3 regions of the Blautia pseudococcoides genome follow, and region 2 is predicted to be linked to each of the others. Evidence: predicted binding sites of a transcription regulator. Region 2 holds the regulator's gene; each other region holds the start of a gene.

Region 1 (6,035 bases), 1.1 Mb from region 2:
AGAACTGTCAGGAGGCCAGCAGCAGCGGGCCGCCATTGCCAGAAGCCTGATCTGCCGCCCTGCCATCTTACTGGCAGATGAACCCACCGGCAATTTGGACCGAAAAAATTCCCGGGAGACGCTGGATTTGCTGAAATTATCACACCGCCGGTTCGGACAGATGGTTCTTCTGATCACCCACGACGAAAAACTGGCATTGGAGGCTGACCGTATCCTGACCATGGAGGACGGCAGGGTTATCAAAGACCAGGTGAACCAGTCATGAAGATCCTGAGAGAATATACCCTGGATTTTATCCGGCGGAACAAACGCACAAGCTGTGCCATCATGATAGCCCTCTATCTGGCCAGCACCTTCCTCTCCGCCCTCTGCGGGTTTATCAATACCATGTGGAAGGATACCACCACACTCACGGTATTTAAATCCGGGGACTGGCACGGAGAATTGTTCGGTGAGGCCTTTGTCCGGGACTTGCCCCTCATCAAAGGGTATTCCACTGTGGACAGCGTCTTGATAAAAGGCGATTTTATCACAGCTGATATTGAGGACCCCAGAAGAGAATATCTGTCCCTGCGCTGTGCCAATGCCGCATACTGGAAACATATGCCGGAAAAAAATGAGCTGACGGACGGACGCATTCCCGCAGCTTCCAATGAGATCGTCATATCAAAACAATATTTTGAAAACCATCCGGAACTTAAAATAGGCGATACCATAACCCTCCCCATGGGGGAACGGGTAAAAGACGGCACTGTCCTGCAGGCCACGGAACCGCTTCGCAGCGGGGAGACCTTTACCAAAAAGGAGGAGCGCACCTTTACTATAGTAGGGATTCTGGACGCTGCCACCCCCCTCCTCTGTCCCCTCTTATTATGCAATGGGCTACATGGAGGATGCGGATATCCGGCCGGAGGAATCCATAACTGTCTATCTGCGGTTCCGGTCCATCGGTGACACCTATAAGGACTTACCCAAAATAGCAGCTCTGATGGGCTGGGAAAAGGATGAATACGGTGATTATAATCTAAAATACAATACAGATTATCTCTCCCAGCATTTTGTCTTTCCCAAAGGGCAGTTCCAAATGGACAATGCACTGGAAGCACTTGCATTTCCTATTATGTTTCTGTTCCTGGCGGTATTGGTGGTGGGGCTTTTTGTCCTGATCATCCAAAATGCTTTCTCTCTGTCCGCCAATTCACGCATTACGCAGTTGGGCATTCTGGCAAGCATCGGCGCTTCTCCCCGCCAAATCCGGCAGTCCGTCATCTGGGAAGGCCTGTTCCTAATGCTTCTTCCCCTGCCTGCAGGACTTGCCACCGGATGGTTTCTGGATAATTTGCTGATACAATATGTGAACTCCATCAATGACGCAGCCAGAAGCGGCAATATACCAAAGGTCACTTTTTCATACGGGCTGCCCAGCATCCTGCCTGCCATACTGCTCACCCTTATTACCGTATGGTTCTCAGCCAGGATCCCTGCCAGAAAAATAGCCAGACTGACTCCCATTGAGACGATCCGCCAGGGTGGAAATGGAAATATAAAAAAGACCCGCTACCGGCACATACTCTCCCGCTTCTTCGGGATTGAGGGGGATCAGTTTATACCTATGAGCACCCTGGATTCCATTTCCGAAACCTTCAGGGAATCCCTCAAAAATAAAATAAGTCCTCGAATTTCTTGTCCAGTGCAATACATAGGATCAGTGCCAGTTTTGCTGTTGGATTAAACTGTCCCGTCTCAATGGAGCTGATGGTGTTTCTGGACACTCCCACCATCTCCGCCAACTGGTTCTGGGACAGTTCCATCTGCAGCCCGCCTAAAAAATCTCACTGATGCAACCCACAAACAACAGCACGGCAGCCAGCGCTGACACAATTCCCAGTCCTGTCTCAAATTTCTTATGAAGCTTCACACCGTTATACAGATAATGAATCCCCATCAGCGCAAAACTGAATCCTTTCTGCGTGACCTGCATTTCCCATTCATCCATGGAGCCTTTCTTTTTATTCCTGTCCCGCACTAAAACTTCCTTTTTCTCCATTACAGCACCATCCTCTCTTTGCCAGGTTTTTTTGTCATCCTTATTATAACATGCCAAGTTTTCGTGTCAACACTTTCTGCCAAGTTCTCTTTGCAGATACCTGGCAAACACCTGCTGCCGTGAACGCAAAAAAGTGCAGCTGTAAAAAATCATTTTTACAACTGCACTATGCCCGTTCCTCTTAGTTCTGCACTCTGTTTATCTTATTTTGCCAGCATCATCATAATGTCATTGCTGCGTGCCACAAATTTTGTCATTTCCTCAGGTGTAAGCTGTCTGTGGCTCAGTACAGCCAAATCATAAAGCTGTTCACAGATCACTTTTGTATTATCTGTATCTCCGTTCTCCAGAACATACTGTACCAGCTTATTATTGGCATTCAGTATCAGCGTCTCCTGTCCGCCGAACATAGACGGGTCCATGCCGTACATATTATACATTTTCATCATTTCCTGCATACGGCGGCTTTCCTCTGAGACTGTCATCATGGAAGAAACATTTTCATTTTTCAGTTTTTCCACCTTGACGGTCAGGTTCTCTTTATTCAGCACCTTCTTAAACAGTTCTGAAAGTGTTTTTGTCTCCTCCTCCAGCGCTGCTGCGTCATCTTCTTTTACAGAGTCATTGATATCCGCGTCAATGCGCAGGAATCTCACATTTTCTTTGATCTGCTCTACATGGGAGATGAACGGGGAGTCAATATTGTGCTTCATGATGACAGCATCCTGGCCCTCTTCCCTGAACATATTAATATACTGGCTCTGCTGCACCTCATCTGTCACATAGTAAATATTGGTCTTCTCCGGCTCTTTCTCTTCTTCATCTTTCTTGCCGTCCTCTGCAGTCTCCTCTTTTGTTTCCTCAACTACAGTTTCCTCAGCCTCTTTGGCCTCTTCCGGTTTTTCATTGGCTTTGATGCAGTCCTCCAGAGTCAGATACTTGCCGTCGATATTCTTATACAGGATGTAATCCATCATTCTCTCTGAGAATTTTGTATCCTTTAAGCAGCCAAATTTGATAAACGGACTGATATCGTCCCAGTATTTTTCATAGTTTTCCCTGTCTGTCTTGCACATGCCGGACAGCTTGTCAGCTACCTTTTTGCTGATATACTCAGAAATTTTCTTTACAAATCCGTCGTTCTGCAGCGCACTTCTGGATACATTCAGAGGCAGGTCCGGGCAGTCGATCACACCCTTTAACAGCATTAAGAATTCAGGGATCACTTCCTTAATATTGTCCGCAATGAACACCTGGTTGTTGTACAGCTTGATGGTTCCCTCAATGGATTCATATTCCATGTTGATCTTCGGGAAATACAGGATACCTTTCAGGTTGAACGGATAATCCATGTTCAGATGGATCCAGAACAGAGGCTCCTTGTAATCCATAAATACTTTTCTGTAGAACTCTTTGTACTCCTCGTCTGTGCAGTCATTGGGATGTTTTGTCCACAGCGGATGGGTATCGCTTAAAGATACCGGGCGTTTATTGATCTTTACTTTGTCCTGAGCCGGTGAAACCTCAACGATCTCTTTGTCGCCGTTCTCGTTTTCCTTCTCCTCTGTCTTAGCCTCCTCGTGGATATGCTCTACAACCACATCATCCTCTTTCAGGTCCGCCTCGTCAATGGTCTCATATTCCTGCTCTGCGTTAGCTTTGGACAGGAAAATCTCAACCGGCATGAAGGAACAGTATTTTTCAATAATTTCTCTTGCACGGTATTCATTGGCAAACTCCAGAGCATCCTCATTGAGGAAAAGGGTGATCTCCGTACCAACCTCTGTACGGCTGCCCTCTCCGATCTCATACTCTGTGCCGCCGTCACATTCCCAGTGTACCGGTACGGAATCCTCTTTGTAGGAAAGTGTATCAATGTGCACTTCGTCAGCTACCATGAAAGCGGAGTAGAATCCCAGACCGAAATGGCCGATGATCTGGTCTTCGTTTGTCTTGTCTTTGTATTTCTCCAGAAACTCTGTTGCGCCTGAAAATGCGATCTGAGTGATATATTCTTCCACCTCATCAGCAGTCATGCCAAGTCCGGTGTCGATAAATTTCAGAGTCTTTTCTTCCGGATTCACGATCACTTCAATTCTGTTCTTATGTCCTTCCGGGAATGTGTACTCACCCATAACCTCTAATTTTTTCAGTTTGGTGATGGCATCACATCCGTTGGAAATCATCTCACGGAAGAAAATGTCATGGTCGGAATACAACCATTTCTTGATAATAGGAAAAATGTTGTCGCTATTGATTGATAAATTACCACGCTTGTTAGCCATGATATGCATCTCCTTTGCCTTTTCTCTGTATTCTTGTTTTTATTGCAGAAAACCATACTCCGGTTTGCTGCAGCTAAAAATAATATTAATACCCATTTGACAAAAAGTCAAGAGAAAATTAGCACTCATTTTAAATGAGTGCTAACAAATTTGATCTTTGGCCTGTTCATCTAATTTCTTTGTCCTCTTTGTCCAAAAACAGATTTAATATGTTATTAGTTGTAAAAGTATCATTGTTAAAAACAACTTTGCTCAAACTTATCATCAATTGTGCCTGCTTTTTCAATCCCATTTCCATAAAAGTTTTTTGCATAGACAATAAAGACAGTTGCAACTAACTCTTCCCGTTCCTCACATGGACTGCATCCTTAAAAAACACTGCATTATCTCCTTCAAATCCTGTAAAATCCAAATATGCAAGTATGGAGAATACGAGAGCGTCTATTTCATTAAATTCACTCTGCAAAAATGACAACTCCCCTCTCCATTCCAGGTAATCAAACATGCCGTGACATATTCACACCTTGGGATACTAACTTGGCAAAACAAATGCCTTTCCAGTGTATTTAAAAATATCCCCGGTCATATACAAATGACCAGAGATATAATTAGTATCATGATTTGCCCGTATAACGGGTGTTAATTTATTCCTTCTTGTCAATTTTCTGCGCTACAATAAAAATATTCGGCGGATTCCTATGAAGATTTACGATCTCCAGTACCAGAAAGCCCTTTTTCTGGATTTTCCGCATAAGGCCGATCGGCGTATCAAAAGCCACATAAGGCATCAAATGCAGTTTACTTTTTACAAACTTTTTGACCGAATCTCTTGAAAAATTCCTGCCCAGACAGTCTGTGGCGGATAGAAACACCCCGCCGGGCTTCAGCAGAGACCATATCTTTTCCAGCGCTTCATCCCTGTCCTGCAGATATAAAAGTACATTAAAAGCAGTCACCACATCAAAGCTCTCCGGTTCACCGCTGAAATTCATCATATCTGTATGACAGAAGGTAATATTCTGACACCTTTCCCCCGCTGCCTTCTGCACCGCTTTTTCCATCATCTCTTCTGATGTATCAATAGCCACGATCTCCTTCACCTTCTGCGAGATAGGGATGGTGGTATTCCCTGTCCCGCATCCAAAATCCAGGACTTTTGCCTCCTCATGCAGGTACGGCAGTGAACGTTTCACTGTTTTTTTATAAGCCATTTTATATTCCTTCCATACCTGGTCGTCATAAATTCCGGATCTCCTGTTCCAGAAATATTCATTGTCTGATGGTTTTTTTGACATCTCATGTTTCCCCTTTCCTGACATTACCACGGACTGCATCCGCTGTTTAATCCATTATAAAAATCTGCGGAGCAGCCATTCTTTTCCCTCTGTATAGGGCTGATAGCGAATAGGCAGATCTATGATATCCGACTTCTTCACCACACTCTTTTTATGGCTGAAGGTATCAAAACTTTCTTTTCCATGATAACTCCCCATACCGCTTCCGCCCACTCCGCCGAAGCCCATATGGGGCGTAGCCAGATGAATGATCGTATCGTTAATACAGCCCCCGCCAAAAGAAAGATTCCTTAAAACCCTTTTCTCCGTCCTCGCATCCCTTGTAAAAAGGTACAAAGCCAGCGGCTTCTCCCTTTCTTTTATAAACTTTATTGCTTCTTCTATCTCTCCGAACGTGAGTACCGGAAG
Region 2 (6,035 bases):
TACCGCTATGTGAACACAAAGCTGAAAGCACAGCTCTGCGCCTGGGCCGGGGGCATCATTATCTTCTTTTCGGATTTGGGTACCCCGCTTCTGGTAGGGCCTGTGTTTAGGCCTCTGTTTGACAAACTGAAGATTTCCAGGGAAAAATTGGCCTGGATCCTGGACTCCACGTCCTCACCGGTGGCTATTTTGATTCCCTTTATCGGCTGGGGCGTATACATTATGGGGCTCATCCAGTCAGAGTTTGACAACCTGGGGGTAAAAGCATCGGATTATACTACATTTGTCCGGGCGATTCCCTTCCAGATCTATGCGATCCTGGCGATCATCATGATTCCGCTCATAGCCTTTACAAAAATAGACTTTTTCCAGATGAAAAAAGCAGAACAAAAGGCTGAAAAAGAAAAGGCGGATTACAGCTTTGACGAACATGTGGAGAAAGAGGAGAATACCGGAGCATATTCCAAAAAGAACGCAAAACCCATTATGGTGATTCTTCCTATTGTAGTTGTATTCGTCACATTGTTTGCTACTCTGGCGCCATTGGGATTTCCCTTTAAAAAAGTGGATGGCAATGAATTCAGGGTTGCGCTTACCATGGGATACTTTTTCGGGGCATTGGTACTGATCCTTATGATATGCCTTTTTAAAGTTATGAACTTCAGTGAAACGTTCAAAGTATATGTGGGCGGTATGAAAGGCATGACGGACGTGGCCATCACCCTGATCCTTGCCTGGTCTCTGGGAAGCATGATCAGTGAGCTGGGTACAGCACAGTTCATTGTGGATGTGCTGAAATCCATGAGCTTTTCCGCAGCGCTGGTTCCTGCAGCCATCTTCCTGTTTGGGGCATTTGTGTCTTTTTCCACAGGCAGCTCATGGGGAACCTTCGCAATTATGATGCCTCTTGCCATACCAATGGCCCAGGCATTCTCCATACCGTTTGCCATAGCGGTAGGGGCGGTTCTCTCCGGCGGCCTGTTTGGAGACCATTGCTCCCCGATCTCTGATACCACCATTCTGTCCTCCACAGGTGCAGAATGTGATCTGGTTGAACATGTAAGGACCCAGCTTCCCTACGCGCTGGTGAACGGTGTGATCGCTCTCATTGCCTTTATTATCGCAGGGGCAACGAAAAGCGCCGCTTCCCTTGGATTTGCCGTTGCGGCGCTGGTCATCGTGGTATTTGTTATCAATAAAGTATTTAATAAAAAGGCAGCAGTATAATATACGGCCGGCGCATCGTTTCAAAGGGTACGCCGGCTGTTTTGTTATATAGAAAAGTCCGTCGGGCGGAATGGGCGCACATCATGAAAATCCTCCTGTTTTACAAAATATCTAAATAGTTTGAAACATTTCCGGCAAACTTCCTGACTAATAAGCAGAAACATGAAAAACATGTGGAAACGTACGTGCGGAAGAAAGGAACTTCATATGAATGATCTTATAAAAAAAGCGCAGGAGCGGGAGACATCTCTGAAACCATTCTACCTGCTGGGAAAAAATAGACCGGCTCAGGGAAGAAAGGTATTTCCGTACCTGGATGACCAGAATCCTGATCAACAAATGCAAGGATATACGGAACAAAAAAGTCTGCTGTTTGTAAAATCTTATCCGGAAGGTGATCAGCTTCTCACAGAGGATGATGGCTACATTGTACCTATTAAATAAATGACCACCGTCAAAAATTTCTGATATATTATGACAAAACAGAGGGAATGCTGTTAAGTATATACAGTCTCTCTGTTTTTTGTCTGCTGTTTGTACTTTATTTATTATGCAGATTCTGAAACTTTCTAAAAAAAACATAAAGCCCTTGACAAATAAACACGCTGGTGCTATCTTTAGAACATAGATGTTAGCACTCCATGCAAACGAGTGCTAACAATACCGGAAAAGAGATCCGGCCCTATCAATGCAGAAGCAGAAAGGAGATAATAATGGACAGTGAACTGGATGAGCGGAAACGAAAGATATTAAAAGCCATTATCCGTACGTATCTGGAGACCGGCGAACCGGTTGGTTCGAGAACGATTTCAAAATACACTGACCTGAATCTCAGCTCTGCGACCATCCGGAACGAGATGTCAGACCTGGAGGAACTGGGGTATATTGTACAGCCCCACACTTCAGCAGGACGGATTCCCTCAGACACAGGCTATCGTCTCTATGTGGATGAGCTGATGCGTGAGAAGGAAGAGGAAGTTTCGGAGATCAAGGAAATGATGATCGAGCGGACCGATAAAATGGAAAAGGTGCTCAAACAGGTGGTGAAGGTTCTGGCATCCAACACCAACTACGCAACCATGATCACAGGCCCGACCTATCATACAAACAAATTAAAATTCATTCAGCTTTCCAGGGTTGCTGAGATGCAGCTGCTGGCAGTTTTGGTGATTGAAGGAAATATTGTTAAGAATCATATGATAACCCTTCAGGAGCCTATGGATGATGACACAATATTGAAGCTGAACCTGCTTCTCAATACCCAGTTAAATGGTCTCACCATTGAGGAGATCAACCTGGGCATGATCACCAAGATGAAAGAACAGGCAGGTATCCACAGCGCTGTTGTGGGAAGTGTCATTGACGCGGTGGCCAATGCCATTGCGGTGGATGATGATGAGGTGGAGATTTATACCAGCGGCACCACGAATATTTTCAAGTATCCGGAGCTGGCGGACACCTCAAAGGCCAGTGAACTGATTTCCGCCTTTGAGGAAAAGCAGGAGCTGGTAGATTTGGTAAAAGATACTATGAATTCCGAAGAAAATACCGGCATTCAGGTATACATTGGAAATGAAACCCCTGTAAAGACTATGAAAGACTGCAGCGTTGTGACAGCCACATACGATTTAGGAGGCGGGATGCAGGGCACCATCGGTATTATCGGCCCCAAGCGTATGGATTACGAGAACGTAGTGGATAATTTAAAAACGCTGAAGACGCAGTTGGACAATATATTTAAGAAAACCTAGAAAGGCGGTACGGATTCGTGTCAGAAGAAAAGGAATTATATGAAGAGATGCAGCCGGATGCGGCTTCTGAAGAGAAAGCAGAAGAAATATTAGAGGAAGACGACAAGGCTCTGGCAGAGGAGGCCACCTGTGAAGAGGCCGGTGAGGCTGCTGACCAGTCTGCGGAGGAAACAGAAGAGCAGACAGACGGGCAGGCTGACCAGGGAAAAGGAAAGTCAACAGAGAAAAAAGGCCTGTTTGGTAAAAAGAAAAAAGATAAAAAAGATGAAAAGATAGAAGAACTCACCGATATGGTGAAACGCCAGATGGCAGAGTTCGACAACTTCAGAAAGCGCACGGAGAAGGAAAAAGCATCCATGTATGAGATTGGTGCGCGTGAAGTGATTGAAAAGATCCTTCCGGTGGTTGACAACTTTGAAAGAGGTCTGGCAGCAGTTCCGGAGAATGAAAAAGAAAGTCCCTTTGCTGACGGCATGACAAAGATTTACAAGCAGATGATGACCGTCTTTGAAGAAATCGGCGTAAAGCCCATTGAAGCAGTAGGACAGGAATTCAATCCGGATTACCACAATGCAGTCATGCATGTGGAGGATGAAGAAGCCGGGGAGAATGAGGTAGTTGAAGAATTCCAGAAAGGCTATCTTTACAAAGACCACGTAGTGAGACACAGCATGGTAAAGGTTGCCAATTAGTTTTAGAAGATGCGCCTATGGCGCAACTCAAATTCTCCGGCGGAACAGTCCGTTGGATTTTATCTTATAGATGAGACGCTTTGGCGGAGCGCAAAACCGCTGTGAACAGAAAAAGTAATTGATTTTAAATTCAGGAGGAATTTATCATGGGTAAAATTATAGGTATTGACTTAGGTACAACAAACAGCTGTGTAGGTGTTATGGAAGGCGGACAGCCGGTAGTGATCGCCAATGCAGAAGGCGCAAGAACCACACCGTCTGTTGTGGCTTTTACAAAATCAGGAGAAAGACTGGTAGGTGAGCCGGCAAAACGTCAGGCTGTTACCAATGCAGATAAAACCATCTCTTCCATCAAGAGACATATGGGAACAGATTACAGAGTGACCATTGACGATAAAAAATATTCTCCGCAGGAAATTTCCGCAATGATCCTTCAAAAACTGAAAAGCGATGCAGAAAACTACCTGGGTGAGAAAGTGACAGAGGCAGTTATCACAGTTCCGGCCTACTTCAACGATGCTCAGCGTCAGGCAACAAAAGATGCCGGTAAAATCGCAGGCCTGGAAGTAAAACGTATCATCAACGAGCCTACAGCAGCAGCCCTTGCTTACGGTCTGGACAATGAGAAAGAGCAGAAGATCATGGTATACGACCTGGGCGGCGGTACTTTCGATGTTTCCATCATTGAGATTGGAGACGGCGTTATCGAAGTATTATCCACAGCAGGTGACAACCGTCTGGGCGGTGATGACTTTGACCAGAAAGTTGCAGATTACATGATCGCTGAGTTTAAGAAATCCGAAGGTGTAGACCTTTCCGCAGATAAAATGGCAATGCAGAGAATCAAAGAAGCTGCAGAGAAAGCGAAAAAAGAACTTTCCTCCGCAACCACAACCAACATCAACCTGCCGTTCATCAGCATGAACAGCAACGGACCGCTGCACTTTGACATGAATCTGACAAGAGCAAAATTCGATGAGCTGACACATGACCTGGTAGAGAGAACCGCAGAGCCGGTTCGCCGTGCGCTGTCTGATGCAGGCCTGAATTCTTCCGAACTGGGCCAGGTACTGTTAGTAGGCGGTTCCACACGTATCCCGGCTGTACAGGATAAAGTAAAACAGCTCACAGGCAAAGAGCCGAGCAAGACCCTGAATCCGGATGAGTGTGTAGCTCTGGGTGCTTCCGTACAGGGTGGTAAGCTGGCAGGCGATGCAGGCGCAGGTGATATCCTTCTTCTGGATGTTACTCCGCTGTCCCTGTCCATTGAGACCATGGGCGGTATCGCTACAAAACTGATCGAAAGAAATACAACCATTCCTACCAAGAAGAGCCAGATCTTCTCCACAGCGGCTGATAACCAGACAGCAGTGGATATCAACGTGGTACAGGGTGAGAGACAGTTTGCAAGAGACAACAAATCCCTCGGACAGTTCCGTCTGGATGGAATTCCGCCTGCAAGAAGAGGTGTTCCGCAGATCGAGGTTACCTTTGATATTGATGCCAATGGTATTGTAAACGTATCTGCAAAAGACCTGGGAACAGGAAAAGAACAGCACATTACCATCACTGCAGGCTCCAATATGTCCGATGAAGATATTGATAAAGCAGTAAGAGAAGCTTCTGAGTATGAAGCTCAGGATAAGAAGAGAAAAGAGGCTGTAGACACCAAGAACGACGCTGACGCTATGGTATTCCAGACAGAAAAAGCTCTGGAAGAAGCAGGCGACAAGCTGGATGCCAATGACAAGACTGCAGTGGAAGCAGATCTGAACGCATTAAAAGAACTGTTAAACAGCTGTGCAAACACAGACGAGATCACAGATGCTCAGGTTGCTGACATCAAAGCCGGCAAAGACAAATTGATGGAGAGCGCACAGAAACTCTTCGCTAAAATGTATGAGCAGGCACAGGCTTCCCAGGGAGCACAGGCAGGTCCGGGTCCGGACGCAGGCGCTGGTACTCAGGGAGGAAATGAAGCATACGGTGATGATGTGGTTGACGGAGACTACAGAGAAGTATAAAATAGCTTTGTCAGTAAATGACTTGGATGGCATGGGGTGTTACAGCACTCCATGCCTGACTGTATGTTTAGAAAGGGATAAGACCAATGGCAGATAAAAGAGATTACTATGAAGTCTTAGGCGTGGACAAAGGCGCTGACGACGCCACGATCAAAAGCGCATACCGTAAGCTGGCAAAGAAGTACCATCCTGATGTAAACCCCGGAGACAAAGAAGCGGAGAAAAAATTCAAGGAGGCTACAGAAGCCTACGGCGTTTTGAGTGACCCGGATAAGAGAAGACAGTATGACCAGTTCGGCCATGCGGCCTTTGAAAACGGCGGTGCCGGCGGAGCAGGAGGC
Region 3 (6,035 bases), 2.0 Mb from region 2:
GCTGCCTTTGTATGCTGTCCGTTGCCGGCTTTTCCCTCGTAGATGATAGTCTTGCCCATGGATTTAAACAGCTCCAGGCAGGCTTCAAAAGCCTCCTCATCACCGCCGGCCATAATGGACAATGTACCGTGTCTTGCGCCCACATCTCCGCCGGATACCGGGGCATCCACTGCGTATATTCCGGCTTCCCTGGCTCTCTCGTAAATCTCCACAGAAAGCTTTGGACTGGTGGTGGTCATGTCAATGACATAGGTTCCTGGCCTGGCATTTGCTATGATTCCGGCCCCGCCAAAATAGACCTCCCATACATCTTCAGGATAACCCACCATGGTGATGACAGCTTCCCTGTCTTTGACACAGTCTGCAATGGTGTCACACCATAAAGCACCCTCCTCAATAATATCCGCCACCTTCTCTTTTGTTCTGGTATAGACAGACAGTTCATACCCTGCTTTCATCAGATTGCGTACCATGGATTTCCCCATGACTCCCACACCGATAAAACCTATTTTTTTCATTTCTTACACCTCTTCTCGGTTTTCACTTTTAACAGTTTACCATAATTCAGAAGATTTTACACCTGTTTTTTACAGACTGTACGGCAGCGCCTTTTTCTGCATGTATTCTATCACATCCCGCACCTGGGACAGTTTCCACACATCCCGCACAGGAATTTCCACCTGAAACCTGTCCTCAAAGGCACATACAAGATTTGCCACATCCAAAGAATTCAGCGCCAGATCCCTGATAAAATCCGTATCGGGGGTCAGTTCGCTGATTCCGGTCACCTGATAAACCAGTTCTTCAATCACAGACAGGAAATCTTCCCCGCGCATTAAAAACGCCCCCTTCTTATTTTTTGGATAGATGTCTTTTTAAATTCCGCTTCCGTCATGCGGATAAGCTGGATCCTTTGATGGAACGGCAGCTTTTTATTCAGCTCATAAATCTCCTCCTGAATCCGGACAGCCGGGATCCTTCTCCCCTTGGATACCCTTGCTATTTCCCTTCTTATTATTACAATTTCCGACATTTGCAATTTGGGTTTTTATTATACAGTCATCCAATTCCCCCTGTCAATCATTCTGATAAGAATTACTATTATTAAGAAATTTTACCAACACTTTAGCCATTACCTGTTGTAATCTTTTATTTGTCTGACTGTTTATGTGTAATTCCCTATTTTCACAGAAACCGCCTTCCGGTGGATTTTCACCGCAGATGTCTGCTCCAATACATTTCCTTGCGGCCGCGGCCTCCTCGATCCAGCCTGTGAGACAGTCCAGTTTCACTTCCCCCTGGTCCCAGTTCGTGGCTGCATCCTCACGGCAGAGAATGTCCTTGTCCACAGAAATGTATAAAGGCCAGGGATCCTTCTCTAAAAACTCATAAAATTTTTCCATGCTTCCTTCCCCCAGTTCCTCCCCTGATATCCATGTCACCCGGTCTGCAGGGATATCCCTTTTAAGGTCCGCCTCTTTCGGACCTGCAATACACACACTTTTCAGCATAGGATTGGACAACAGGGCCTCCCTCACCCAGCTACCGCAGGACAAAAGCCCGAAAAACGCGGACTCCTGCATATCTGTATGGTTGTCAAAGAGAAGAAGGGAAAACGGTGTGTCTATCATCTCCATCCAGAGTTTGCTCACATAGTGATAATTGCCGGAATCCAGAAAATGGATACCATAAGGGCCGTACGTTTCCATTTTCCCCTTGATCTCCTGCTCTGCCTCACCGGTACAGTAGCAGTTCACACCTTCCGCCCGGGTAAGATCCATCATCTCATATGATTCCTGTTTATAAAAATCCTCCTCCGGATACACACCGGAAAAATTCATGATAACTGTTTTCATATCTGGACATCTCCTGTTTTTTCTTTTACCATAGCACAGACGGGCAGAATTTGTAAACCGTACATGACTGTGAAGGCCACCGGCTGTTACAACCGTAGTTACTGTTCACGCGCCACTGTCCCGCCAGGTGTTTTCAGGCCGAAGGCATGATAATCCCAAGGCAGCCAGCGCGATATGGAGCAGAATGCTCCATATCTGTACATCGCGAAGCGTGTTGCTGGGCACGGAGTGAACAGTAACCAACCGTACACCCAAAAGGACCGCCGCTTCCAAATGAAGCGGCGGCCCTTAAAGGAGGAGTAACAAAAAGCTTATCCTTCGATGGAGATATACTTGTTCTCTTCAACCTGCTTTCTGTCCTTCTTTGGTACGGTCAGGCGAAGGATCCCATCTTCAAATTTGGCGTTGATCTCATTCTGGGTGATACCCTCTCCCACATAGAAGCTCCTGGAACAGCTTCCCGCATAACGCTCTCTGCGGATATATTTTCCTTCCTTGTCCTCTTTGTCTTTGTCAAGAGATTTTGCTGCCTGTATGATAAGATATCCGTTCTCCAGTCTGGCAGATACGTTCTCTTTCTTGAAGCCCGGCAGGTCGATATCAACTTCGTAGGAATCTTCCCTCTCTTTTACATCGGTCTTCATAAGATTCTTCTCGTTCTTTCCGTACAGAGGATTTTTTCTTCCGAAAAACTCTCTCTCAAAAGGAAAGTCCATCCATTCGTCAAATAAATCTTCTCCAAAAATACTGGGTATCATTCTCATAAGTCATTCTCCTTTCCATGTATATCAATCAACGAATTGTTACATATAACAGGGGATTCTTTCTTTTCCCTTGTTCTAATTGTAATATAGCACGCATTATTAGCAGTGTCAAGAGTAGAGTGCTAATTTCACACTTTTTTCACATTTTTCTTTTGTTGTGCGACTCATTAAAAAAGAACCCTCCGTTTCCATTTTCTGCACCTTATGCAAATCATGGAAACGAAAAGTTCCTTTTTAATTACTGAAACCAGCCTTTTATTTTTTCTTCCTGTTCTTATTCACAGCGCTGGACAGCAGTTTATCCAGATAAACGGATTTGAACTGCTTGCTGGCCAAGGCCTGTTTCAGCGGAGGAAGATTCAAAATGACACCAAACACGGCAGCCATGGCTCTGTGATTGGCAAATGCCTGATTGTCAAAAATAAGGTTCTGCAGGGTCCCTTTTTCAATGGCCTGCAGCACAAACCTGTGCGTGCTGTTCACCGGTGTTATGACCTGTACCGGGCGCCGCTGAAGTTTCAGGGAACCATTGGGGCATCTGGACGCGCACACACCGCAGCCAAGGCAGATATCCGTATCCACCACAGGGCGTTTTTTCTTTTTCCCGCCCTCCTGGACTTCCTCCATGGAAATGGCAAAAATGGGACATGCTTTTTCGCATTTTCCGCATCCCATACAGGTCGTGTCTTCCACCGACGGGATATAATTGGTAGTTGCAACAGGCTGCATGGGGGAAAACTTTCTGGCAGCCTGGAGGGCCTCGCAACAGCATCCGCAGCAGTTGCAGATAAATGCCGGGTCCTCCCTGACATTCTCCCCAATCTGCACAAGTCCCGCGTCATAAGAACGCTCCAGGGCATCCATGGCTTCCTCCTTGGAGATGAGCCTGGCATGTCCGCCGTGCTCTGCCAGAGAGCGGGCTACATTACCGAAAGTCAGGCATACATCCCAGGGAGCGTCAATCGCACAGGGATGTCCCGCGTGGAATGCCTTATGCCTGCAGTAGCAGGTGCCAAGGCCGATATACGCCGCCTCCTCCACTATGTGGCTGGCCCGCTCATGGTCCAGGATATGCAGCGTATTCTCCGTGGTAAGCACCGGTTCCTGAACGTAGACACGCCCAAGCTTCGTCTCTGTGGCATAGAAAAGATCTTTGACAAAATCCTCCTCCACATTCATATACTGATAATACAGTTCACTTAAATATTTCTGGTCAATGTCCCCCCTGGTCCGCATGAGCGCAAATTCAATGAATCCGGCCATGGGCGGCGGCATGACAAAACGGCGTACGCCCCTGTATGTGGAGTCCACCAGCAGAGCCTTCTCACACAGATGGTCCAGCACTTTTTCCGCCTTTGCCTCCGTGGTCCCCCAGATACGTGCCGCTTTTTTCAGCGTAAAGGGACGTACTGGCAGAAGCGCCACCCACTTTGCCTCTTTCTCTGTATAGAGTACCTGCAGGATCTTATAAAAAGTATCCGACGGCGGCGCTCCCTGGGTAAACCAGTTGATTCTGTCTTCCAGATTTTTATATGCGTCTTTTGATGTGATATGTCCCATTCTAAACGTCCTATTCTACAAAATGTACCTCTCCTGTTTTTTTCACTTCCTTGTTCTCAGATGCCGCAGCATATCCAAGAGCAGCCATGCCGAATACCTTATGTGATCTTGGAATATCCCAGCTGTTTAATATCTCCCGCACTTCAGACTCCTGGCAGAGATCGCGCATCTGGTTGATCCACACAGAACCGATACCAAAGGAATGGGCTGCCAGAAATATATTTTCCAGAGCACAGGCATTATCCTCCATGGAATGCCGGTTCTCCTTTTCATTGGACGGAATCACCAGAACCTGGGGGCTGTACATGTCATAGCCGTCTCTGCCAAGTTTCCTTCCGATCACCTCTGCCAGCTTCCGGATCTTATCTCTGTCCGTCACCACTGTAAATTTCCATGTCTGACGGTTCTGGCCGCTGGGTGCATAAAGACCTGCCTGCACAATCTGTTCCAGCTCATTCTTAAGGATTTCCTTATTCTGAAATGCCCGGATACTTCTTCTCGTCAAAATATTTTCCATTACTGCATTCATCCTGATTCCTCCTTGTGTTTTTCTTTATTTTATCACAATATCAAAGATTGTAAAGTGTCCGCCTCTCAGCCCGCCGCGCCGAAAGCCCATTTGTCCATGGTCTTCTCCAGACACCATGGAAAATCAATCTTTTTCACGGACTGCTTCACCTTCACAGGGCAGGTGAGAAATGTCTGCCCTCCTACCCGGTAAGTGATGGTTCCCACCTGGGTTCCCGCTCTTACGGGCGCTTTCAGAGATTCTTTTCCCTCATATCCCACTTCTATTTCCTCATCCTGGCGCATCAGCATTCCGAAATCCTTTGCCTTCTCCACCTCCAGGTTGGTAAATGCCGTATTTCCCAGCGAAGCGCTCTGCCCGTTTTTAACCGGTATGGCAGCCGGTATATGGGGAAGCTCTGCATCGGAAAAAGAGCGGTAGCTGTAATTCTCCAGACCGTAATTCATAAGTTTCATAGTATCCTTCCACTTATAAGTCTTGTTATTGGGCCACCCACATGCAAGAAGGGCCACAATAAAGGTCTTGCCATCCCTGGTAAGGGCTCCCACATAGCAGTATCCTGCATTTGCCGTAAACCCGGTCTTTCCGGTGAGCGCACCCTCCATCATATTCAGAAAGGCGTTGTGGTTATTACAGGAAAAACTTCGTTTTCCGTCAACATCTGAAAAGCTGTAGGAGGCAGTTCTGGTCACATTGAGAAACTCTTCCCGGCAGGGCGATTCCTTAATACAATACCGCATAATACGTGCCAGGTCTGCCGCTGTGGTAGAGTGTACTTTCTGCTCCTCCCCCACAGTCACGGACGCGTCCAGCCCGTTGGGCGTAATGAAATACGTGTCCTCACATCCAAGCTCCCCGGCTTTCGCGTTCATCATGTCTGCGAATCCCTCCACACTTCCTCCCAAATGCTCCGCGATCATCACGGCCGCATCGTTGTGGCTCTCCAGCATCAGGGAATAGAGAAGGTCCCCAAAACGGAAGGTCTCCCCTTCCGCCACCCCCAGATGCACTTTGGGCCTGGATGCCGCATAGGCGGATGCCGTCACAATATCCTCCGCATTCCCCTTCTCCAGAGCCAGAATACAGGTCATGATCTTGGTTGTACTGGCCATGGGCCTTTTCTCAAACCCGTTTTTTTCATACAGTATCCTGCCTGAATCCGCATCCATAAGTACCGCTGAGGTGGCATACAGACTTCCAACATCCTGTCCATTTTCCCCTGCCCAGACGATATCTCTATGTCCCACGAAGCATCCTGTTATCACTGCGCATACTAAAATCCAGCTTATAATTTTTTTCATGCTTCCATCCCTGCACACAAAATTT

What was found. The regulator HrcA, encoded in region 2, represses chaperone genes, less so after heat shock. The targets are predictions, from matches to a motif close to TGTTAGCACTCNNNNNNNNNGAGTGCTAACA.
Region 1: a site for HrcA is predicted at 4,449-4,479, ahead of htpG (molecular chaperone HtpG). Genes of this name have one in related genera too.
Region 3: a site for HrcA is predicted at 2,718-2,748, ahead of A4V09_RS05855 (Hsp20/alpha crystallin family protein). Genes of this name have one in related genera too.

The regions. Positions count from the first base shown of each region.
Region 1 covers NZ_CP015405.2:2,116,458-2,122,492, forward strand. The annotation lists gene A4V09_RS10110 (ABC transporter ATP-binding protein) at 1-265, shown strand, start outside; gene A4V09_RS10115 (hypothetical protein) at 262-954, shown strand; gene A4V09_RS26780 (ABC transporter permease) at 887-1,732, shown strand; gene A4V09_RS10125 (helix-turn-helix transcriptional regulator) at 1,656-1,817, opposite strand; gene A4V09_RS10130 (hypothetical protein) at 1,823-2,047, opposite strand; gene htpG (molecular chaperone HtpG) at 2,251-4,332, opposite strand; gene A4V09_RS25745 (hypothetical protein) at 4,667-4,798, opposite strand; gene A4V09_RS10140 (class I SAM-dependent methyltransferase) at 4,977-5,627, opposite strand; gene A4V09_RS10145 (aldehyde dehydrogenase) at 5,682-6,035, opposite strand, start outside.
Region 2 covers NZ_CP015405.2:3,215,668-3,221,702, reverse strand. The annotation lists gene A4V09_RS15375 (SLC13 family permease) at 1-1,227, shown strand, start outside; gene A4V09_RS25490 (hypothetical protein) at 1,435-1,671, shown strand; gene hrcA (heat-inducible transcriptional repressor HrcA) at 1,941-2,978, shown strand; gene grpE (nucleotide exchange factor GrpE) at 2,996-3,670, shown strand; gene dnaK (molecular chaperone DnaK) at 3,817-5,694, shown strand; gene dnaJ (molecular chaperone DnaJ) at 5,781-6,035, shown strand, end outside.
Region 3 covers NZ_CP015405.2:1,257,395-1,263,429, reverse strand. The annotation lists gene A4V09_RS05875 (NAD(P)-dependent oxidoreductase) at 1-518, opposite strand, end outside; gene A4V09_RS05870 (acyl carrier protein) at 588-836, opposite strand; gene A4V09_RS05860 (arginase family protein) at 1,077-1,856, opposite strand; gene A4V09_RS05855 (Hsp20/alpha crystallin family protein) at 2,168-2,620, opposite strand; gene A4V09_RS05850 (4Fe-4S dicluster domain-containing protein) at 2,876-4,180, opposite strand; gene A4V09_RS05845 (nitroreductase family protein) at 4,191-4,709, opposite strand; gene A4V09_RS05840 (D-alanyl-D-alanine carboxypeptidase family protein) at 4,775-6,010, opposite strand.